Regions from separate parts of the Geobacillus sp. WSUCF-018B genome, predicted to be linked through region 2. Evidence: riboswitches for the same ligand, from Rfam matches in the RefSeq annotation. Region 2 holds a riboswitch; each other region holds the start of a gene.
What was found. A riboswitch is a leader RNA that binds a small molecule or an ion and turns the genes downstream of it on or off. The one in region 2 is predicted to bind cobalamin.
Positions count from the first base shown of each region.

Region 1: it holds a riboswitch for cobalamin, as region 2 does, so the genes downstream of both, CV944_RS09635 (ABC transporter substrate-binding protein) here and CV944_RS06310 ((2Fe-2S) ferredoxin domain-containing protein) in region 2, are expected to answer to the same signal.
Region 3: it holds a riboswitch for cobalamin, as region 2 does, so the genes downstream of both, CV944_RS12145 (ribonucleoside-diphosphate reductase subunit alpha) here and CV944_RS06310 ((2Fe-2S) ferredoxin domain-containing protein) in region 2, are expected to answer to the same signal.

Region 1 covers NZ_PIJF01000027.1:32,008-39,685, reverse strand. Annotated here, with positions in the region: partial or broken gene CV944_RS17955 (IS982 family transposase) at 1-402, shown strand, start outside; gene CV944_RS09640 (NUDIX hydrolase) at 525-992, shown strand; cobalamin riboswitch at 1,062-1,260, shown strand; gene CV944_RS09635 (ABC transporter substrate-binding protein) at 1,400-2,356, shown strand; gene CV944_RS09630 (FecCD family ABC transporter permease) at 2,343-3,377, shown strand; gene CV944_RS09625 (adenosylcobinamide amidohydrolase) at 3,374-4,846, shown strand; gene cbiB (adenosylcobinamide-phosphate synthase CbiB) at 4,843-5,814, shown strand; gene cobD (threonine-phosphate decarboxylase CobD) at 5,771-6,841, shown strand; gene CV944_RS09610 (bifunctional adenosylcobinamide kinase/adenosylcobinamide-phosphate guanylyltransferase) at 6,838-7,395, shown strand; gene CV944_RS09605 (adenosylcobinamide-GDP ribazoletransferase) at 7,392-7,678, shown strand, end outside.
Region 2 covers NZ_PIJF01000014.1:38,463-46,140, reverse strand. Annotated here, with positions in the region: gene CV944_RS06345 (DNA topoisomerase III) at 1-1,364, shown strand, start outside; gene CV944_RS06340 (glycerophosphodiester phosphodiesterase family protein) at 1,550-2,431, opposite strand; tRNA gene CV944_RS06335 (tRNA-Gln) at 2,607-2,678, shown strand; gene rraA (ribonuclease E activity regulator RraA) at 2,936-3,421, shown strand; gene CV944_RS06325 (hypothetical protein) at 3,473-3,727, shown strand; gene CV944_RS06320 (retropepsin-like aspartic protease) at 3,717-4,097, shown strand; partial or broken gene CV944_RS17950 (RraA family protein) at 4,115-4,255, shown strand; cobalamin riboswitch at 4,314-4,507, shown strand; gene CV944_RS06310 ((2Fe-2S) ferredoxin domain-containing protein) at 4,693-5,091, shown strand; gene CV944_RS06305 (energy-coupling factor ABC transporter permease) at 5,092-5,835, shown strand; gene CV944_RS06300 (energy-coupling factor ABC transporter substrate-binding protein) at 5,840-6,133, shown strand; gene CV944_RS06295 (energy-coupling factor transporter transmembrane component T family protein) at 6,117-6,842, shown strand; gene CV944_RS06290 (energy-coupling factor ABC transporter ATP-binding protein) at 6,848-7,636, shown strand.
Region 3 covers NZ_PIJF01000040.1:17,812-25,489, reverse strand. Annotated here, with positions in the region: gene CV944_RS12160 (multicopper oxidase family protein) at 1-1,551, opposite strand, end outside; gene CV944_RS12155 (C39 family peptidase) at 1,681-2,571, opposite strand; gene asnB (asparagine synthase (glutamine-hydrolyzing)) at 2,861-4,768, shown strand; cobalamin riboswitch at 4,970-5,165, shown strand; gene CV944_RS12145 (ribonucleoside-diphosphate reductase subunit alpha) at 5,295-7,577, shown strand; gene CV944_RS12140 (ribonucleotide-diphosphate reductase subunit beta) at 7,652-7,678, shown strand, end outside.

The DNA of each region.
Region 1 (7,678 bases), on a different contig from region 2:
AGCGTCTTCATTTTACAACGGATCAAGCGGAAATTCAAAAGCAATATACGGCGATCTTGTTCTTGGTATCAGCGCAACTGTCTGGCGGCTCTAAATGTATTGTAGCGCTGAAATCGTCATTTGTTAAAGCAAGGAAATGGGTCATAATCGCCATTCATATTCTTGGAAAGTTGTTTTGTTTTACTTCGGAACGAGCAGGGTATCAGTATGTCATTGGAAACTTATTCACTAGGGAGATGTTCCCTGAACGCTCTCGATATAACTGTTGTTGTCGGTTGCTCCGTTTTTCCGTTAAATAGAGTTTTTCTAATAGATCCGTCACCAACTAGCGAGGCACGGACAACATCATGCCTATGCTGTTGTGGAGATCTTGTCCCTCTTGCGCTGTGTCATCACGTGAGGCGTTAATGTTCAACTAGCACCACGGATTTTCCTTATTTTTTTCAAGATGGCAGTATAGATGGGGCAGCTGCTTTTTTTCTGCAGGAGAGGGCTAGGATCATTCCGCGATGTAGGAGGAGAGCTTGATGGATAAACACCAACAAGCCATTATCACCGTTTCAGCCTATATTACGAATGACACGGGAGAGGTTTTGCTTGTTAAAAGCTATGACCGCTCCGATACGTGGGAAATGCCGGGTGGACAAGTTGAACCAGGCGAGCCGCTCGATCGGGCCGTTCATCGTGAGGTGCATGAAGAGACTGGCGTTGACATCCGTCTCATTGGGGTCAGCGGCGTGTATTACAATGAAACTAAAAATATCATAAACATTGTATTTAAAGCGACATATGTGAAAGGAAACGTTTCTCCCCAGCCTGAGGAAATTCAAAAGGCGAAGTTTGTGTTGATCGATGAGTCGAATATTGATGAATATGTGACATGGCCGCATTTGAAATCGCGGGTGCTCGATGCGATGAAAAGGGGATGCTCTGTTCCTTATGAAGCATGGGTCATGAATCCGTCGCGATTATCTGCAAGAGTGGGAAGGTGAAGTGCTGTAAATTCATAGTTGTCAAATGCTAAACGCTGCATTATTATAAAAATGTCCATATCCCATAACTGAATCCATTCGCAGCAAGGCGCCGAAACGGCTTAATAGGGAATCCGGTGGGAATCCGGAGCTGTCCCCGCAACTGTCAATGCGGACGAAATGAAATCGCCACTGTACGGACAGATGGCTTGCGCTGTTTTCCGTACGGGAAGGCTTCAGAGTAGGATGAAGCATGAGCCAGTAGACCTGCCTTGCTTGCCGCAGTTTCCGAATCTTCGGGGGGTGAGACGTGGAAACAGTCGTACAGGGCATTGTTGTGCCCATTGGCGGTCTGTTTCGTGCTCATTCCCCGTTCGGACGGAATGGGCTTTTTTGTTGTACATACATCATCGAAGGGGGAATGACGGATGAAACGTTGGACATGGCCGGCGGTGGTGGCGGTGTTCTTCCTTTTGGCCGCCGTGCTCGTCGGCTGCGGCGGGGCGAATGGCAGCACCGAGCCTGCGAAAAAAGAAGAACCGAAAACGGAACAAGCGGCGTTTCCGGTGACGGTGAAAGACGGGCTTGGCGAGGATGTCACGATCAAAGCGGAACCGAAAAAGATCGTCTCGCTCATCCCGAGCAATACGGAAATCGCCTATGCGTTGGGGTTGGGCGATAAGATCGTCGGCGTCAGCGATTTTGACAATTATCCGGAAGACGTCAAAACGAAAACGAAAATCGGCGGCATGGAATTCAACGTCGAGAAAATCATTTCGCTCAAACCGGATCTCGTCTTGGCCCACGCGTCAAGCGCCCATAACTCGCGCGATGGCCTCAAGCAATTGAAAGACGCCGGCATCACCGTGCTTGTCGTCAATGACGCGAAGTCGTTCGACGATGTGTATGCGTCCATCGAATTGATCGGCAAAGCGACCGGGACGACAGACAAAGCGAAGCAAGTGATTGATGAGATGAAAGAGAAGCTTGCGAAAATCAAAGAAAAAGCGAAACAAATCCCGGCGGACAAACAGGCCAATGTCTGGATTGAAGTGTCGCCGCCGCCGCAAATTTATACGGCCGGCAAAGGGACGTTTATGGATGAGATGCTTCAAGTGATTTCGGCGAAAAACGTCGCCGGCAGCTTGGAAGGCTGGCCGATGGTGACGGAAGAAAAAGCCGTGGCCTATAAGCCGGATGTCATCATCACGACATACGGCGGAGCGAAGCAAGTGTTGGCGCGCGCCGCTTGGAAAGACGTGCCGGCGGTGAAAAACAAGCGGGTGTATGACGTCAACACCGACTTAGTAAGCCGACCGGGTCCGCGCCTTGTCGAAGGGGTCGAGGAACTTGCCAAAGCCATTTACCCGGATGTGTTCAAGTAAAATGTGGATGTATATATTGGCCGTTACCGCGGCCGTGTTATCGCTTCTCGTAGGGATATCGACAGGATCGCTGTCGATTCCCTTTTCTTCTATTGTCCGCATTTTGGCGGCTGAATGGTTCGGAGCGGCGCTGCCTCGCCACATTCCGGCTGATTGGGTGCCGATCGTGATGGCGATCCGCTTGCCGCGCGTCGTGCTTGCGTTTTTGGTCGGGGCGTCATTGGCGCTGGCCGGGGCCGCGTTTCAAGGGCTGTTAAAAAATGCGCTCGCCGATCCGTACACGCTCGGCGTCTCGTCCGGCGCGTCGGTCGGGGCGGTGCTCGTCATCTTTCTCGGCTGGCAATGGCCGTTCTTTGGCACGTTCACGCTGCCGGTCGTGAGCATCTTGTTTGGCATGGCGACGCTTGCCGCCGTTTTGGCGTTCACTCGCGCTGTGGAGCGGCGCATGTCGGTTGAGACGATCATTTTAGCCGGCATTATCTTCGGCGCGTTTTTCAGCGCGTTCATTTCGCTCATGATCGCGTTGACCGGGGAAGAATTGCGGCAAATCATCTCATGGCTGATGGGGAGCGTGGCGATGCGCGGCTGGAAATACAGCGGGCTGTTGCTGCCGTTTTTTCTCGTTGGGGCCGCAGTGCTCATCGCCAACAGCCGCGAGTTGAACGCGTTTGCCTTTGGCGAGGCGGCGGCGCTTCATGTCGGCGTTGATGTTACGCGCCGAAAAGTCATCATTTTGACGGCAGCGGCGCTGCTCACCGGCGCGGCGGTGTCGGTGTCAGGGACGATCGGCTTTGTCGGGCTTGTCGTTCCGCATATGGTTCGGCTTGTGTGCGGGCCGAACTACCGAGTGCTGTTGCCGCTGTCGCTCTTGTACGGCGGTGCGTTTCTTGTGCTTGCCGATGTGGCGGCGCGGACGATCATTGAACCGCGCGAACTGCCGATCGGCGTTATTACGTCGCTGATCGGCGCTCCGCTGTTTGCCGTCTTGTTTTTCCGAAAAACGAAACGAAAGATGGGATGACGATGCTCGAGGTGCGGGCCGTATCGCATCGATACGGGCAGCAACAAGTGCTTGATGGTGTGACGTTTGCCGTGGAAAAAGGCGAAATATTCGGCATCTTAGGGCCGAATGGCAGCGGGAAAACGACTTTGATCAAACTCATCAGCAAAGAGCTGCCGCTAGCAAGCGGGGAGATCGTCATCGATGGCCGAAAGCTCTCGGCGCTGTCTGCGAAGCAATGGGCGCGGATGGCCGCCGTCTTGCCGCAGACAGCGGAGGCGGCGCCCGGCTATACGGTGAGGGAAACGGTGGCGCTCGGCCGCTATCCTCATCAGCGCGGCTTCTTTCCGACGTGGACGGAGGACGATGAAGCCGCCCTCCGAGACGCACTTGCGGCCGTCGGCCTGACGGGGAAAATCGATGAACCGCTCGAACGATTGAGCGGCGGCGAGCGGCAGCGCGCCTATTTGGCCCGCGCACTCGCCCAAGAGCCCAAGCTGCTCTTGCTCGATGAGCCGACGAACCATATGGATGTGAGCGGCCAAGTCCGGCTTTTGGACCGGCTCGCCGAAGCGGCGCACGCCCGCGGCTTGACGGTCGTCGCCGTTTTCCACGATATGAATGCGGCGAGCTTGTATTGCGATCGGGTGCTCGTGCTGAACAAAGGGAAAATAGCCGCGCTCGGCGCCCCTGCGGATGTCATGACGCCGGCGTTGCTTGAGGAAGTGTTTGCCGCGCCGATTGTGCGTCTGGCCCATCCGGCGTCGGCAACGCCGATGTTTTCGTTCATGCCGAACAAGAAGCAAGGGGAATCGCCGGTCGGCGGGCTGCGGCTTTCCTTTCTTGATGACGCCGCTGTGCTTACTGCGGCCGCGCCGCTTCGCGTCCTGTCCTCGGCATTGATCGGCGCCGGATTTCAATGGGCGACCCATTTTGTCAACCGCCATGTCGGGCTCGATTACGATTGCAGTGATGCGGAAGGAGACATGCGCCGCTATTTGGAGCAGCACGGGTTTCCGCCGGAACGAACGGTTGGCATGATGACGGCGGTTGATGTCCGGGATGCTGTTTGGCTTCAGAAAGAAGGGGAAGCGTTTTCGGTTGCGGTCATGGCGACCGCTGGCGTCGGCAATGCCGTCGATGCCGCTCGGGCGTGGCAGCATCAGCCGCTAGCGGCAAGACCGGGGACGATCAACATGGTGGTGGTCATTGACGGAGTGCTGACGGAAGCAGCGTTTGTCCAGGCGGTGATGACAGCGACAGAAGCGAAGGCAAAAGCGCTCGCCGACTGTTCGGTTTGCGACCCGGAAACCGGGACGCTTGCCACCGGTACGTCGACCGATTCGCTCGCTGTGGCGGCGACGCAAACCGGGCAGGTCTTTGCCTATGCCGGAACGGCGACGGAGCTTGGCCGGGCGCTCGGCCGGCTTGTGTATGAGGCAACAGTTGAGGCGCTTGGCCGCTGGGAGAAGCGGAGGAAACGGCGATGACCCATTTGGCCGCATTGACGTTGGCGCTGTTTCTCGATGCCCTCGTGGGCGATCCGCGCTGGCTGCCGCATCCGGTGCGCGGGATGGGAATGATGATTGCGTGGCTTGATCGCCGCTGGAATCAAGGAACAAAGCGGCGGACGAAAGGGGCGGCGGCCGTGGCGGTCGTGTTGGCCGCTGTTTACGGGATATCGGCGTTCATCGTTTATGTGGGCTACGCGCTGTCCGTATACGTAGGGGTGGCGATCGAGGCGGCCCTCATTTTCACCGCCATTGCGACGAAAAGCCTCGCTGAAGCGGCTGAGGACGTGCGCCGGCCGCTGGAAGCAGGCGATCTTCCTGCGGCGCGCCGCGCGCTGTCCATGATCGTCGGCCGCGACACCGAGCGGCTCGATGAAGCCGGCATCACCCGCGCCTGCGTGGAGACGGTGGCGGAAAACACGAGCGACGGCATCACCGCTCCGCTCTTTTATGCGGCCTTGGGCGGTGCGCCGCTCGCGTTATTGTACCGGGCGGTGAACACGTGTGATTCCATGATTGGCTACAAAAATGAGAAGTATCGCGAATTTGGCTGGGCGGCCGCGCGGCTGGACGATGCGCTCAACTACATTCCAGCGCGGCTGACGGCGCTTGTGATGGTGTTGGTCTTTGGCGGCCGCCGCTTTCGTTTGGCGCTGTCGATCTTATTTCGCGATGCCCGCCGCCACCCAAGCCCGAACAGCGGCTGGCTTGAGGCGGCGATGGCCGGGCTGCTTGGGGTGCAGCTCGGCGGAACGAATACATACGGCGGCGTGGTCTCGAGGAGGCCGACGCTCGGTGACCCGGCCGCCCCGCTTCGCGCCGCCCACATTCGCCAAGCGGTCCGCATCATGATTGGAACGGTGCTAGTGTTTACATTATTGCTATGGATTGGGGGGATAATCGTTGCGTTGGCCGGCGCATGGGGCGAATCCGCGCGCGTTGTATGAGCAATGCGGATTGGCCCCTCCAGACGAATACATTGATTTCAGCGTCAATACGAATCCGTACCGGCTGCCGCCGTCAGCTTGGCCGAGCGGTGAGGAGTGGATTCGCTGGGCCGGGGAGTATCCGGATTCGGAAGCGAAGGCGCTCAGGGAGCTCGTTGCCAAGCAGGAGCAGATTCGACCCGGACAAGTGCTGATGACGAACGGGGCGGCGGAGGCGATTTATTTGTTGGCCGCGCTATTTGCCGGTCGGCGCGTCGGCATCTTGGAGCCGACGTTTTCCGAGTATCGGCGCGCCTGTCTCGCTTATGGATGCGATGTGGAGGGATTCGCGGCCGATGAAGCGCGGGGCTTTTCTTATGACTTGGATGAAGCGACTGCCTGGGCAGGCAAGCAAGACATTATCTTTTTATGCCATCCGAATAATCCGACGGGGACGGTGATGGAGGAGGGGGAATTGAGATCACTGGTGGACGCGGCGCACACGGCTGGCACCTATGTAATCATCGATGAAGCATTTTATCCGTTTTGGCGCGGCGGGTTTACGGCGATGCGCTGGTTGGGACGCTATCCGCGCCTCATTGTGCTTCGATCGTTGACGAAAATCCATCACCTGGCCGGCGCGCGCCTTGGTTATGTCGCTGCCGACGAGGCGGTGATCGCTTCGCTGAAAACGCATCAGCCGCCATGGAGCACAAACGGCATCGCCCAACAATTGGCGCTTCGTTTCATGACGATGGAATCGTTTGTCAAGTGGACGAAAGAACGGATCGCCGCCGAGCGGGAGCGGGTGTTTCGGTCGCTGCCTGCCGGGCGGTATGACGTCTCGCCATCGGTCGTGAACTTTTATTTGTTGTGTCCGTGTTCAGGACGGACAGAGGAGCTGTTTTTTCATTTGTTGAAGGAAGGGGTTGTGCCGCGCCATACGATGAATTTCCCGGGGCTTGACGGCCGCTACATCCGGCTCGCCGTCAAAACGCAGGTGGAGAATGACCGGCTGCTTGAGGCGCTTGAGAGGTGGGATGGATGATCGTGTTTGTGAGCGGCGCGGTGCGCAGCGGCAAAAGTGAAGCGGCAGAGGTGTGCGCCATCCGGCTGGCCGCTGGCGAGACGCTTCATTATGTTGCCACCGCCCGGGCTGCCGATGCGGAAATGGAAGAGCGCATTCGCCGCCATCAAGAGCGGCGCATGGGGATGACGGCGCCTTGGGTGGTGTGGGAAGCGCCGGAAGGGCCTGATCAGTTGTTGGCTGCACTTCGTCCGCCTGATGTTGTCCTCCTCGACTGCTTGACTATGTGGTGGGCGAATGTGTTATTTGCCGGAGATGAATGGAAAACAGAGGAAGGAGCGTTCGCCGCTGCCCGTTGCCTGCTCGACCAAGTGCGGGCGTGGGCGGCGGCATGCCGCGCTGTTGTCATTGTGTCCAATGAGTTGTTTTCTGGCGGCGTGCCGAATGACCTCGGCACATTTCGCTACATGAAAATGCTCGGTTGGCTTCATCAACAGTTGGTCGCGGAAGCAGAAGCCGCCGCCGTGGTGGAATGCGGTCTTCTTCGCGTGAAGAAAGGACGGTGGCCGCAATGAAGCGGGCATGGAATGGCTGGCTGCTGGCGCTGCAGCTGTTTACGATCATTCCCATCCAGCGTTCGATTGAATGGAATGCCCCGCATGTCCGCTGGCTTGTGCGCACAATGCCGCTGGCTGGAGCGCTGCTCGGGACGCTGGCTGCCTTGGTGTACGGCGCCTGTACGGCGCTTTCGTTCGGTCCGCCTTCTTTTTTGGCTCTCCTTCTTCTTTGGCTTGGCATTTGGCTTGCCGGCGGGCTGCACGCCGACGGCTTTATGGACGTGAGCGATGCCTTTTTTTC
Region 2 (7,678 bases):
GAAAACGGGCGGAAGTCGCCGACGTCCACACGGAGCGGAAAACGTATCAGCCGCCCCTGTTGTTCAACTTATCGACGCTGCAGGCGACAGCGAACAAGCTGTACCGCTTCTCGCCGAAAAAGACGCTTGATGTGCTGCAATCGCTCTACCAAAAAGGGATCGTTTCGTACCCGCGCTCCGATTCGATGCACGTAACAAAGGGAGAGGCGGAAACGTTCCCGGCGATTTTGCAAAAGCTGTCGTCGTTTCCGGCGTACGTTTCGTATTTTCCGTTGCCGCAGCCGTCGATTTTACATAATAAACGTTATGTTAACGAGAAAAAGGTGACGGACCATTACGCCATTATCCCGACCGAGCAAGTGGTGGATCCCGAGAAGCTGTCAGCCGACGAACGGAAGGTGTACGATTTGGTCGTCCGCCGCCTAATTGCCGCCCACCATCAGGCGGCGGTCATCGATTACACGACCGTCACGACGCTCGTTGACGGCCGGGCTCGCTTCGTTTCGAAAGGAAGGCAGGTCGTCGAGGAGGGGTGGCGTGCGGTCATCCGTCCGCATGAGGAGGAGAAAGATGCTGCGCTGCCTCCCCTTGAGCGAGGGGAGGCGGGGAAAGCGGCCGCTGTAAAGGTGAAAGAAGGGAAGACCGAGCCGCCGAAACGGTATACAGAAGGCGAACTCATCACCTTGATGAAAACGGCGGGAAAATTTTTGGACGATGAGGAACTGGAAAAAGTGCTCGCCAAAACGGAAGGGCTGGGCACGGAAGCAACAAGGGCGGCGATCATTACCATGCTGAAAGAGCGGAAGTATATTGAAGTGAAAAAGAACCTCGTGTACGCGACCGACAAGGCGAAAGTGTTGATCGAGGCGCTTGGCGGCACGATCCTCGCCTCGCCGGAAATGACGGCGAAATGGGAGCAGCGCTTAAGCGAAATCGGCGAAGGGAGCACCTCGCCCGCCGCCTTTATGGAACAGGTGAAAAAGTTGGCGCAAAAAGTGGTCGCTGACGCCATCGCCGCCGCGCCGAATTGGAATTTCAGAGGGGTTGACACCGCCTCGATCCAGCGGACAAGGAAGAAAAAAACGATGGGCGAGAAGCTTGGACCGTGCCCGCTTTGCGGTGGGACCGTCGTCGACAAAGGAACGTTGTACGGCTGCGATCAGTACGCGAAAACAAAATGCCCGTTTACGATTTCCAAACGCATTCTCGGCAAATCGATTTCGGCGGCCAATGTGAAAAAACTGCTGGCGCAAGGGAAAACGAATGTCATCAAAGGGTTTAAAAAAGGCGAAAAAACGTTTGACGCCATCCTTGTCTGGGATGAAAACGAGAAGAAATTGTCGTTTCAGTTTCCGAAGCGGTGACGAAGGCAACAGGCGTTGGGGGACGGGAGGTTTGGCGAAAAGGCGGACCGATGGCGGCCCGCCGATCTGGCCTCCTTTTTCTCAAATGATACACCGAATCGGGTCAAATGGGAACGATTTTCGTTTTTATTAACCATAATAACATTATGTAAACAATAAACTCCCCCTGGCTCCCTGAAGGCCGGTCAATGGCGGGGCAGACGACGGCAGGCGGCAATGCGGCCAGGGCGGTCTGGATAATCGGTGAACAGGCCGTCAACGCCCATGGCGCATAGGCGAGCGAGATCGTGTGGTTCATTGACGGTATAGACGTGAACAATGAGCCCGCGGCCATGGGCGGCGCGCACCCACTCTTCGGTGACGGCTGAGAGCGGCAAGCCGATGCCATCGGCATAGACGGCGATTTGTTGCAGCAGCTCGTCGCGGCCGCTGTGCGCTTCCTTCTCGTCGACCAATTGAATGAGCCGAATGCCGTGCGGGATGAGCGGCCGGAGCGCTTGCAAGCTTTCCGGGTGGAACGATTGAAACATGACGCGGCGCTGTTGCAGGAAACCGTGTTTTTTCAATAGATGGACGACCGCCTCTTCGATGCCGGGCTGTTTCGTTTCGATGTACAACGGGGCTTCCACACGCTCCGCTTTCAGCATCTGAATCACCTCATCAAGCGTCGGGATGCGCTCGCCGGCAAAGCGTGGATGAAACCACGACCCGGCATCCAATTTTTTGAGCTCACGCAATGAAAAATCGCTGACCCGCCATGGCGACCGGTGCGGGTAAACCGTTTCGACATTTGTCGTCCGGGCGAGCGTCGCATCATGCAGGGCAACGAGCTTCCCGTCTTTCGTTGCGCGCACATCGACTTCGATATAGTCCGCCTGCATGCGGGCGGCAAGGCGGTAGGATGAGAGCGTATGCTCCGGCGCGTATCCGGACGCGCCGCGGTGGGCGATGACGGCGGTTTTCGGCTGGCTGGATGGCTGCCAGGCAGCCGCGGCCGCTAAGACGATCGGCAACGATAACAAAAACAATGCGCAAAGATAGAAGCGAAAAACCGTGATCCGGCGCATAGACATCTCTCCCCTTCCAGTATCATATCAGGAAAACAAGTGTTAGGGGAATACGGGGTGATATAGTGGGGAAAGGGTGCTTGTACCGATAGTGTCGCACATCAAGCAAAAGGATATTCAGGTTGATGCATAACGTGCACCATCATGCCGCATACTGTAAACGACAACAAAACGTTGGGCTATAGCCAAGCGGTAAGGCAACGGACTTTGACTCCGTGATGCGCTGGTTCGAATCCAGCTAGCCCAGCTGAACGTCTGGTCAAACCGGAGGGGCTTTGAGCCGGTGAAAACGGTCTCCGCTATATATCGGCGCGGGGCCGTTTTTTATGGTTTCAATGCGATCGGTGGAATACATCGAAGCGATTGACGGCCACACAATGGTTTGGTTCACATCGCCGCGTTCGTGTCAGTCGTTCGAATGAAAGATCGTCGACAAAAAACTGCTGAGGCAGAAGGATTTTGGCGAATGACGGCGAATGCAAAACATGAAAGGGGAGAGCGACAATGAAAACAGCCGATTTATGCGATCAATTTTTAGACGAGTTGCAAGTATGCGAGTTGCCGTTCCAATCGTACGGCGGAAAACGGATGTTTTCCGGGCCGATCGCGACGGTCGACGTGTTTGAGGACAACGTCCTTGTCCGCGAAGCGCTGGAGACGGTGCCGCCGGGGACGGTGCTCGTGGTCGATGGAAAAGGCTCGCGCCGCGTCGCGCTATTAGGCGACCGGCTGGCGCAAATCGCTTGCGAGAGGGGGCTTGCTGGCGTCATCATCCACGGCTGCATCCGCGATTCAGCGGAAATTGGCGCCATGCCGATTGGCGTGATGGCGATCGGCACATGCCCAGTGAAAAGCAAAAAAGAAGGAAAAGGCGCCCGCGACGTTGTGCTCGAGTTCGGCGGCGTCCGCTGGGAGCCAGGGGCGTACGTGTACGCTGATGCGGACGGCGTTGTCGTCGCCAACAAAGATTTGTTGGCGAAAAATGGTTGACGGCTGCGGTCGAGTCTCGTTCAATACAACGAACAGGTTGAGGCGATGGAGATGGAATGGCAGGAAGTGCGTTCATTGTATCCAAATCAATTTGTGAAATTACAAGTATTAAAGTCCCATTTAGAGGGAGATCAAGAAATCATTGAAGAGGTGGCTGTTATCGGAACGGTTTCGGACAAGGATGCAACTCGTGAGTTGCTGCAATCGAAAGGGAATCAGCTTGTTTATCATACTAGCCACAAGGAGATTGTTTTAAAAGTTCGGGGAGCGATTGGCCTGAGAGGGAAATTTCATTATGCAGATTGAATATCGTGAAGGCTTGCTGTTTGCATCGATCGAAATCGTTTATCAAGGAAGGTCTAAGTTGATTCATAATATGGTGATTGATACTGGTGCGGCGAAAACAGTGATTTCTCAAAATGCAGTAGAAGATATTCATTTGCGGGTAGAGCCGGGCGATCGTATTGTGGCTTATTACGGAATCGGTGGGAAAGAGTACGCGTTTACAAAAAAATTAGACTGTATTCAGCTAGATTCTTTCCAGCTAAGAGAGTATGAAATTGATTTTAGCGGGATGGACTATGAGGGGATTAACGGTTTGTTAGGATTGGATATATTGCTGGGCGCTGGATTTGTCTTAGACCTGGACAAGTTGGAGATGTATCGTTCTGGTTGAAATGGAACGCCCGCTCGAAATGCCAAAAAGAAGGAAAAGGCGCCCGCGACGTTGTGCTCGAGTTCGGCGGCGTCCGCTGGGAGCCGGGCGCATACGTGTACGCCGATGCCGACGGCGTTGTCGTCGCCCGCGAAGATTTGTCGGCAAAAAACGGTTGACGCCTGCCAGCAAGTTGTACTACGATGAGAACGGATGCTTGTTCCATGACAAGATCAATAGGCGAGAAACAAACAAGGTGCCTAAGCCTGCTCTAGGGTTTGGGTGAAAAGGGAAGCCCGGTGAAAATCCGGCACGGTGCCCGCCACTGTGATGGGGAGCTTTGCGGCAGCAAGTCACTGAAGGATGCTTCGGGAAGACGCCGCCAAGCGATGATCCTAAGTCAGGAGACCTGCCTTGTTTGGATCGGACGGATGCCTACGGGACTATAGGCAGACGTGCGGGAGAATGACGGCTTTAGGGGCCCTGTTTGGGCCGTTTGCGGCTTTCGTATACATTTTTCTGCACCTCTGCTGTAGAGGTGCTTTTTCTTTTGCCGAAAACCTGCCCGTCTGTCTGCGTCTAAATTCTATCATTCTAGCCAAAAAGGGGGGATTCGGTGGCGACATGGGATTTGCGGGGAATGAAGCATCATGTGCTCATTTGCAACGGAGGGACGTGCCTCCGCCATGGCGGGGATGATGTGACAACGGCGGTGCGCGAGGAGATCGCCCGTCTCGGGCTTGACGACGCTGTCCATACAACAAGGACGCGCTGCAACGGACGCTGTCAAGATGCGTGTGTGATGATCGTCTATCCGCAAGGCATCTGGTATCGACAGATGACGCCGGAGCGGGCGAAGGAGGTTGTGCGCGCCCATTTGGGTGAGGGGGTTCCGATGCGGGAGTGGGCGACGTATGAATACGAAGGCGAATTGGTGTTGACGCCAGCCGGCGAACGGGAGGCGCCAAGCGGAAAACGGAAAACGGAACATGCTGCGAAAGGAGTGAAGGGATAAATGAAGAGAGCGGTTCGATGGAGCGGAATGGTGGCTTTGTTCGTTTCCTATTTTTTGTTGACGAATGAAAATGAAGCGTATGCCATGCATATTATGGAAGGATTTTTGCCTGTCAAATGGGCGCTGTTTTGGTGGCTGTTGTTTTTGCCGTTCTTTGTGTTCGGATTGCGGCGGCTTGTGCATACGCTGAAGCAGCACCCCGAACATAAGCTTCTGATGGCGTTAGCTGGCGCGTTTACATTTGTATTGTCGGCGTTGAAAATTCCATCCGTCACCGGCAGCAGCTCGCATCCGACCGGGATCGGCTTCGGCTCGGTTTTGTTTGGACCATGGGTGATGGTGGTGATCGGCACAGTCGTTCTTCTCTTTCAAGCGCTGCTTCTTGCCCACGGAGGAGTGACGACGCTTGGGGCCAATGCGATGTCGATGGCGATCGTCGGCCCGTTCGTCGCGTACGGAGTGTATCAACTGTGCCGAAAAGGGGCGGTATCCAATCGAGCGGCTTTGTTTCTTGCCGCTTGTTTGTCTGATTTGGCTACATATGTCATGACGTCCCTGCAGCTTGCCCTGGCGTTTCCGTCTCCTGATGGGGGAGTCACCGCCTCGTTTTTGAAATTCGCCGGCATTTTTGCCATTACTCAAGTGCCGTTGGCGGTGACGGAAGGCATCATAACGGTAATCGTCTGGAACTGGCTTTCCTCCTATCAAGCTTCTCCGCTGTTCCAAAAGGAAAAGGGGGCGTAATGCGATGAAGAAAAATGGCTTGCTCGTGTTGCTGGCTGCTTTGCTTGTCATCATTCCGCTTTGGTGGGCGCGCGGATCGGAATTCGGTGGAACGGACGATCAGGCGGAAAAAGCCATTCAAACGCTCAACCCGCATTACCGGCCGTGGTTTGAGTCGATCTTCACCCCTCCAGGCGGCGAAGTCGAAACGCTTCTGTTCTCGCTGCAAGCCGCGCTTGGCGCCGGCGTGATCGGCTACGTCGTCGGGTTGTACAAAGGGCGTTCGGAGCGGAAAAACAGCCATGATTCGCGAGTTTGACCGTTGGGCGTATGACAACCGGCTGCGGGCATGGCGGGCGGAGTGGAAGCTGATCGTGGCGTTTGTTATGCTTGCCGTTGTCATGATGGGCGGCTGGCGCGAACAATGGCTTGTGCTCATCGGAATGGCGTATTGGATTGTCGCTCGTGCACGAGTGCCGTTTTCCGTGTATGGAAAAGCGATGCTCGCCGCCTCCGTTTTTTTAGGGCTCAGCCTGCTGACGCTCGTTGTGTCCGTGTCGGTTCCTTTTCAAATAACTTTCATCGACAGCCAGCTGCAGCCGGCTGCAAAGCTCGCCGTCCGCTCCCTTGCCGCCTGGTCGTGCTTGTTTTTCCTTCTCATTACGACGCCGGCGCCGGACTTGATTGCGGTGCTGAGGCGAATGCGGCTGCCGGCGTCGCTCGTGGAACTTTGCTTTCTTATGTATCGCTTTATCTTTTTGCTCGAGCAGGCGGCCGCAGAGCTAATGCTGGCGCTGCGGGCCCGCAGCGGGGGAACGCATTGGCGGCATGGCGGGATGCTGATGTACCAACTATGGATGAAAACGTGGCAGTCGTATGAAGCGTTCAGCCGTTCGCTTGCGGCGCGTGGAGGCGTCGCGTCGGCTGGGCATACGCATCAGCGGGAAAAAGCGCATGTGCCTCTTGTCGATGTTGCGGCCGGCATCATCATGGCCTTGCTGCTTGGTTGGGCATGGCGGAAGGGGTGAAAACGTTGCTGCTGCGGATGGAACGAGTGAAATACGCTTACCAGGCGGAACGGTATGTGCTAAATGGGGTTGATTGGGAAATTCCAGAGCGAAAAAAATGCGCCTTGATCGGGCCAAACGGCTGCGGCAAAACGACGTTGTTTCTTCATTTGAACGGGCTGCTGCGGGCGCAGGAAGGAGCGGTGTATTGGAAAGGGCGCAACATGTATGAACGCGGCGCTGATTGGGCGCAATGGCGGCGTGAAGTCGGCATCGTCTTTCAAAATCCGGAGCATCAAATCCTTGCTCCGCTCGTGCGTGATGAATTGGCGATCAGCTTAGTCCATGCCGGAATCGATCGAGAAAAAATGGGGGAGGCGCTTGCCGCGATTACGGCGGAATACCACCTTCAATCTTGGCTGGACCGCCCGACCCATCAATTCAGTCTCGGACAGAAAAAATGGCTGACGCTCTGCTGTACGATGGCGGCCAAGCCGGACTTGCTCGTATTGGACGAACCGACCGCCTATTTGGATCAGCATCAGACAAAGCAGTTTCTCAAACAAATTGACGCCATTCACCAGGCGGGGACGACTGTGTTGATCGCCACCCATGACATGGATTTCGTCTGGCAGTGGGCGGATGTCGTCGCGGTCATGCACGAAGGACGGATCGTGATGCAAGGGGCGCCCGAAGACGTATTCGCCGACCGCCAGCGGCTGTTGGACATCCGCTTGGATGTTCCGCTGTTCGTGCGGCTTTGGCAAGCATGGCGGCCAGAGGAAAAGATCGTCCCCCGATGTGTTGCGCCGTGAAAGGGACATGAGCGGCGAATGGAGTGTGAAAAATGGGTGCTA
Region 3 (7,678 bases), on a different contig from region 2:
TGTATAGTCAGATTTGTAATCTTTATATTTTACTTCTGTGACCATTCCGGCTGAAGCATGGTGCAAGTCATGGCAATGGAACATCCAATTTCCCGGATTATCTGCTTTAAATGCGACTACATATTCTTCACCCGGTTTTAAATTCAAGGTATCCTTAATCAATGGGGAGCCTGTAATTGGCTTACCATTTTTACTTAATACTTGGAAGAAATGTCCGTGTAAATGCATAGGATGTAAATCTTTCGGTGAATTGTTCACCAATTTTACTTTTACTAGATCTCCTTTCTTCACATTTACGGGTGCTGTTTCAGGATACGTTTTCCCATTAATCGTGTAGACCATGCCATCTTTGCCCATGGCTGTTCCTAAATCCATTGTGTACTCTACATCATATTTTTGGTCTAGTGTAAATTGACCTACTTCATATTTTCCGTATGTTGTCATATCCACAACAGGGAGGTTTTCTTTTGCATTTTCTTTATCCGTATTGTTTGTCTGGTCTTCGTATTGAATTTTCACTTTCATGCCATCGGTACCTTTCATATCACCATGGCATTCTAATAACCATTCTCCCGGATTATTCGCTGTAAATTCAATATCATAACGTTCACCCGGAGCAATATTTAAAAGTTCATCTTTGATTGGCTGCGGATCTTTTAACGGCTGCCCGTCTGTTGCGACAATTTTAAACTCATGGCCATGCAGATGAAGCTTGTGAGGCATGTATCCTGCGTTTACAAGGCGGAGCCGTACTTTTTCGCCTTTTTTTACTTTTAAAGGTTCTACAGCGGAACCGCTTTTCCCGTTAATCGTGAAAATATCATACATACTCATATCATGGCCCATGCTGCTCATATCCATTTGTTGATTATCAGAGCTATTTCCATTATTCATATTACTATGATCCATGCCGCTCATATTCATGTCCATATGGCTTTCGGCGTCCGGGTCGCTCATCCATTCATCTAATACAAGCGTGTAATCTCGATCGACTTTTTCTTCATTTTTCGGTTCTACGATTAATGTACCGTATAATCCCTTGTCCACTTGCTCGGCGCTTTTTTGATGGGAATGATACCAATACGTTCCCGGCACGGTTGCTGTAAATTCATACGTAAACGTTTCACCCGGTTTAATGGCGTCCATCGTGACACCCGGTACTCCATCTTGGTTATTTGGAACAGGGTAGCCGTGCCAGTGAATCGTGATCGGTTCTGGCAATTCATTTTTTAAAACAATTTTCACATTATCCCCTTGCTTTACGCGGATTTGCGCACCGGGTACCGATCCATTGTACGTGTAGACCGGGAGTTTGACTTGATCGTTGATTTGTAATAACGCTTCCTTCGCAGTAAGGTGAATTTCTTTCCCGGATAATACTTCTGTATTGGTTGCCAAAGGCAATTGCTGCTTGCTCGTTTCAGCGGAAGTATTTTCTTTTTCCATATTCATGCCGGACATGTCGTGTCCCTGCATGGAAGATGGATTTGAGCAAGCTGCGCCAATCGCTGCTACTCCTGCGAAAATGGCGCCAAGCAGCCATTTTTTCATGTCGTTTTCCCTCCTTAAGCTTGTAGTGGGAGATGCAATGATATGATAAAAAATAGATGTGCAAAATGTATGGAGAAAATCGTTCAACTGAAATGTAAAAAAAGGCAAGCGATTCGGATTCACCGATGTCTAACGGTGGTAGGTAATCGCCTGCCGTCCCATTTGAACCCAAGCGTCGATAAAGTCTTGTTTCGGCGCTTTTTGGTTTTTGACAGCGGTCAATGGATCATTGAAATAAATGTACTGCTCATCGTATCCCGTAATGAGCACCGCGTGTTCCCGGTACGTGATTTTGATCGGGCCTTGCGGGGTTTGCCATTCCCGAAAGGCAGAGGGAGGAAGAGGACGAAAGGTGGTGTTGGTGATCACCCAAACCGGTGTGCCTTTGGCCAAGTATGTATAGATGTTCTCAAACGATTGCCCTGTTAAGTCGATGATTTGGTTCGGCAAGTACCGCTCAGCCAACTGCTTGATCGGCTTGTGGTACACGCCGTATCCAGGCTTCGATAACGTATACATATCGCCGACAAACCCTTCATTTGGGTGGCCGTAAAACACTTGGCCATTTCGCACTTGATACGGAGTAGGATTTTTCTTGATTTGTTTCGCCAACGTCATCTTATCGACGCGAATGCCGGCATGATTCAAGAGCATGGCCAAGCTGGTCACTTCGCATCCCCTCGGCAGTTCCGGAAGCTGAGACAAAAGAGGGGCGTCAATCAGGACGGATGTCCTTAGCGCTTGTTTCTTTGAAGAGGCAGCTGATCGATTCGCCTCCTTTGCTTGATTGTTGGGGGACGGATTGGTTTCTCTGCTGTTTCTGTTCTGTATGAAGGCTTTGATGGCATCGCCTGTCTGGGCCGAACTTGCATAATAGGATAATGAGGCGGCCAATAGCAAGAAACAGGAAATATACAATCCGAGCGACAGTTGATCCATCCTCCCGTTTAGAGGTCTTCTCAAGAGAACAAAACAAAGGGAAACGATGAGAAAAGTCAAAAAAAGGATAAACGCTAACAAGCCATTCTCAACTCCTTTATAACACGTGTGTGTTTTTATCGTAACAGATCGATGTGCAAAAATGGTGAAATTCACACTTTCTCCATACTTTATCGTTAATATTATTATGAGGAACTGAAAATCTTGCAAGCAGTGTTCCTGAAAAAATGGAAACAGATTGTTTTTGAAACTTGACGTTGTGTACGATAGAATGAAAGTATCTTTGTATCCATCATTTTAGTTTTAAACAAAAAGGTTTTTCGTGTAGTTTTTGGATTCTTCTTAGCAAAGTGGAGGGACAATCATCACCATGTGCGGTTTTATTGGCTGTATTCATGATCGCCCGAGAGCGATTGAGCAAACATGGAAAACAACGTTGATGGAGATGAACCGCCTGATTACCCATCGCGGCCCCGACGATGAGGGGTATTTTTTTGATGACTACGTGAGTTTTGGTTTTCGGCGTTTGAGCATCATCGATCTGGAGGCGGGGCATCAGCCGCTGTCTTATGAAAACGATCGATATTGGATCATTTTTAACGGGGAAATTTACAACTATCTTGAATTGCGGGAAGAGCTGGCGGCGAAAGGATATTCGTTTGCGACGCATTCGGATACCGAGGTGATTGTTGCCCTTTACAGCGCGGAAAAAGAAAAAGCGGTCGAAAAGCTGCGCGGGATGTTTGCGTTTGTCATTTGGGACAAGCAAGAGAAAACGGTGTTTGCGGCGCGCGATCCGTTCGGCATTAAGCCGTTTTTTTATGCGGAGCAAGGAGACCGCACGTTTTTCGCTTCGGAAAAGAAAAGCATCTTGCTCGCTCTGGGACAGGAGTCGCTAAACGGCGATTCCCTGCAGCATTATTTAACATTCCAATATGTCCCTGAGCCGCTGACGATGTCGGCCGGCATTTACAAGCTGGAGCCGGGGCATTATCTCAAGAAACAAGTCGGAAAACCGCTCACCATTCATCGTTATTGGAAGGCATCCTTCGACCCCATTCGCCAATCGGAAGAGGAGCTTGTCAAGCAAATCCGCGATGCGCTGTTTGATTCGGTCAGCGTCCATATGCGCAGCGATGTGCCGGTCGGTGCGTTTTTGTCGGGAGGCATTGATTCATCGTTCATCGTCGCCATCGCGAAACAATTCCATCCGCACCTGAAGACATTTTCCGTCGGGTTTGAGCGGGAAGGGTTCAGTGAAATCGATGTCGCAAAAGAAACCGCAGAGAAGCTTGGGGTAGACAACATTAGCTATGTCATCTCACCGCAGGAGTATATGGAAGAGCTGCCGAAAATTATGTGGCATATGGACGATCCGCTTGCCGATCCTGCGGCTGTGCCGCTGTATTTTGTCGCTCGTGAGGCGAGAAAGCATGTCACGGTTGTGCTTTCCGGCGAGGGGGCGGACGAGCTGTTTGGCGGTTACAATATTTATCGCGAACCGCAGTCACTGCGGCTGTTCGAGCGGATGCCAGACGTGGTGAAAGCTGTGTTGCGGATGATCGCGAAGCTTCTTCCGGATGGAATAAAAGGAAAAAGTTTCTTAGAACGCGGGACGACGCCGCTCGAGGAACGGTATGTCGGCAATGCGAAAATGTATAGCGAAAAGGAAAAAGCGGCGTTGCTCAAAACGTACCAAGAGGGGCGCGAATATACGGCGGTGACGGCTCCTTTTTACCGCGAAACGCTTCATTACCCACCCGTCAACCGGATGCAGTATATTGATCTTCATACATGGCTAAGGGGCGATATTTTAGTCAAAGCGGACAAAATGACGATGGCCCATTCGCTTGAGCTGCGCGTTCCCTTTTTAGACAAAAAGGTATTTGAGGTTGCTAGGCAAATCGCCCCTGATATGAAGATAGCCAACGGTACGACGAAATATATTTTACGTAAAGCCGCCGAAGGCATCGTGCCGGATCATGTGTTAAACCGGAAAAAATTGGGGTTTCCCGTGCCGATTCGCCACTGGCTGAAAAACGAACTGTATGACTGGGCGAGACAGCTCATCCACGAAAGCGAAACCGATCATCTGTTCCATAAGGATGTGCTCCATCGGCTGCTGGATGAACATGCCCGCCACAAGGCGGACCACAGCCGCAAGCTGTGGACGGTGTTGGCGTTTATGGTTTGGCATCAAGTGTATGTGGAAAAGAAGTACGATTTTGCTCCATCCGTACAAAACGAGAAGCGGCCAGCGTCTGTTTTGGAGGCGTAGCAGGGAAACGACAGGGCGTTCTAAGGGCGACACCTAGAACGCCTTTTTCGATGGTGCGGACAGTTTCCTTGCCTTTGGCGAAGCGAAAGAGAAAATTTGCTTTCTCCCGCTCTTGCAATTTTCCCGGTTTTGGTATATGCTTGTTCCATCAGGATGCTAAACTACTATATATTGGTTTTGAGGTCTTTTTTTACAACTACATATTGTTCTGCTAAGCAACGGTGTCCATCAGGACTTAATAGGGAATCCGGTGCGAATCCGGAACTGCCCCCGCAACTGTATGTGCGGACGAAATGGGATGGCCACTGGCGGCAAGAGCCATTCAGCGCGCCGCTGGGAAGGCCCCAAAGTAGGACGATGCACGAGTCAGGAGACCTGCCTTGCTTGGAACGTTTCATGTTCTTCGGGGTGTGAGAAGATGAAACGATAGGGGAAAAGAACAAGGGGTTCGTCTGCCTTTTTCCGTCTGTCGTTTCATCCGCTCGCCTGCCCGAGCGGATTTTTTTATGGAGGAGAGAAGAAACGAATGACCACATTGACGAAAACGGTCATCCTCGATGATCAAGGGAAGTCGGTTTCGTTTTCACGTGAAGAGTTTGCGGCGCTGATTGAGCAAGCCGCGGCTGGATTCGGCCGTCTGTCGCTTGATGAATACGTCGAGCGTGTTTGGCAGCTTCTTAGCCGAAAGGAGTCCGTCACGGTAGAACAGCTGCACCAAACGGCTATTTTGGAAGGACTTTCTTACATTGATGAAGAGGAGCCGGACTGGACGTTTGTGTGCGCCCGGCTGTATTTGCGGCAATTGTACCGTGAAGCGGCGCGGCAGCGCGGGTACGATGAGCGCAAGCGGTATGGCGATTTCTACTCGCTGCTTGTTGCGCTGACGGAACAAGGGGTGTACAGTCCGTTCTTGCTTGAACGTTATACGAAAGAAGAAGTCGACGCCATCGGTGCGTTTCTTGATCCGGAGAAGGACAAGCTGTTTACGTACATTGGGCTGCGCACGCTCGCGGACCGGTATTTGGCGCGCGATTATGAGCGGCGGTTGTATGAATTGCCGCAGGAGCGGTTTTTGGTCATTGCCATGACGCTTATGGCGAATGAACCGCAAAAGCAGCGGCTTGCGCTCGTGAAGGAAGCGTATTGGGCGTTAAGCAACTTATACATGACCGTGGCGACGCCGACGCTTGCCAACGCTGGGAAGTCGTACGGCCAGCTCTCAAGCTGCTTTGTCGATACGGTCGATGACAGCTTGCAAGGAATTTATGACAGCAACACCGACATCGCCAATTTGTCGAAATCGGGCGGCGGCATCGGCGTCTATTTAGGCAAAATCCGTTCGCGCGGCAGCGACATTAAAGGATTCAAAGGGGTCTCTTCCGGCGTCATCCCGTGGATGAAGCAGTTGAACAATACAGCGGTGAGCGTCGATCAGCTGGGGCAGCGCAAAGGGGCCATTTCCGTCTATTTGGATGTATGGCATAAAGACATTTTTGCGTTTCTCGATGCGCGGCTCAACAACGGCGACGAACGGCTGCGGACGCATGATTTGTTCACCGGCGTGTGCATTCCGGACTTGTTCATGGAGCAAGTCGAACAGCGCGGCGACTGGTACTTGTTTGATCCGCATGAAGTGCGGAAGGTGATGGGGTTTAGCTTGGAAGATTTTTATGATGAGGAAAAAGGGAGCGGCAGCTTTCGGGAAAAATATTGGCAATGCGTCAACGAACCAAGACTGTCGAAAGAAAAAGTGCCGGCGATCGAAGTGATGAAAAGCATCATGCGCAGCCAGCTCGAGTCGGGGACGCCGTTTATGTTTTACCGCGATGAAGTGAACCGGCAAAATCCGAATCGCCATCTCGGGATGATCTACTGCAGCAACCTTTGCACGGAAATCGCGCAAAACCAAAGCCCGACAGTGACGAAGCGGCAATATGTGAAAGACGGGACGATCATCATTGAGAAAATCCCAGGCGATTTTGTCGTCTGCAACTTATCGTCGATCAACTTGGCGCGGGCGGTGACCGACGGCGTTTTGGCGCGGCTGATCCCGATTCAAATGCGGATGCTCGATAATGTCATTGATTTAAACAATATCCCTGTGCTGCAAGCCGGCCTGACGAACGAAAAATACCGCGCTGTCGGGCTTGGAACCTTTGGCTGGCATCATCTTTTGGCGTTAAAAGGCATTCGCTGGGAGTCGGACGAAGCGGTCCGCTATGCCGACGAGCTGTATGAAACGATCGCGTATTTGGCGATTCAAGCGAGCATGGAGCTCGCCAAAGAGAAAGGGAGCTACCCGGCGTTTCCAGGATCGGATTGGCAGACAGGCGCTTATTTTGAGCGGCGCGGCTACGAAAGCCACGGTGAATTGGATTGGGATCGGCTGAAGCAAGACGTGGCCCGCTATGGGATGCGAAACGGCTATGTGATGGCGGTGGCGCCGAACGCCTCGACGTCGATCATCGCCGGCAGTACAGCGAGCATTGACCCGATTTTCTTAAAAGTGTACGCCGAGGAAAAGAAAGATTATAAGATTCCCGTTACGGTGCCGGATTTAAACGAACAGACGACATGGTATTACAAATCGGCGTACCATATCGACCAGCGCTGGAGCATCAAGCAAAACGCCGCCCGCCAGCGCCATATCGACCAAGCCATCTCCTTTAACTTCTACGTCGTGAACACGATTAAGGCAAAAGAGCTGCTCGATTTGCATTTGACGGCGTGGAAGTCGGGGCTGAAAACGACGTATTACGTGCGTTCGACATCGGGGACGATCGACGAGTGCGATTCTTGCGCGAGCTGACGGTCTTCCCCCGGACGTTGCCGATTCCGGGGAAAGATTCACGCCGAAGCTTAGCTGAAAGGGAGGAATGGATCATGACAATCAGCTTAGTCAAACGGCCG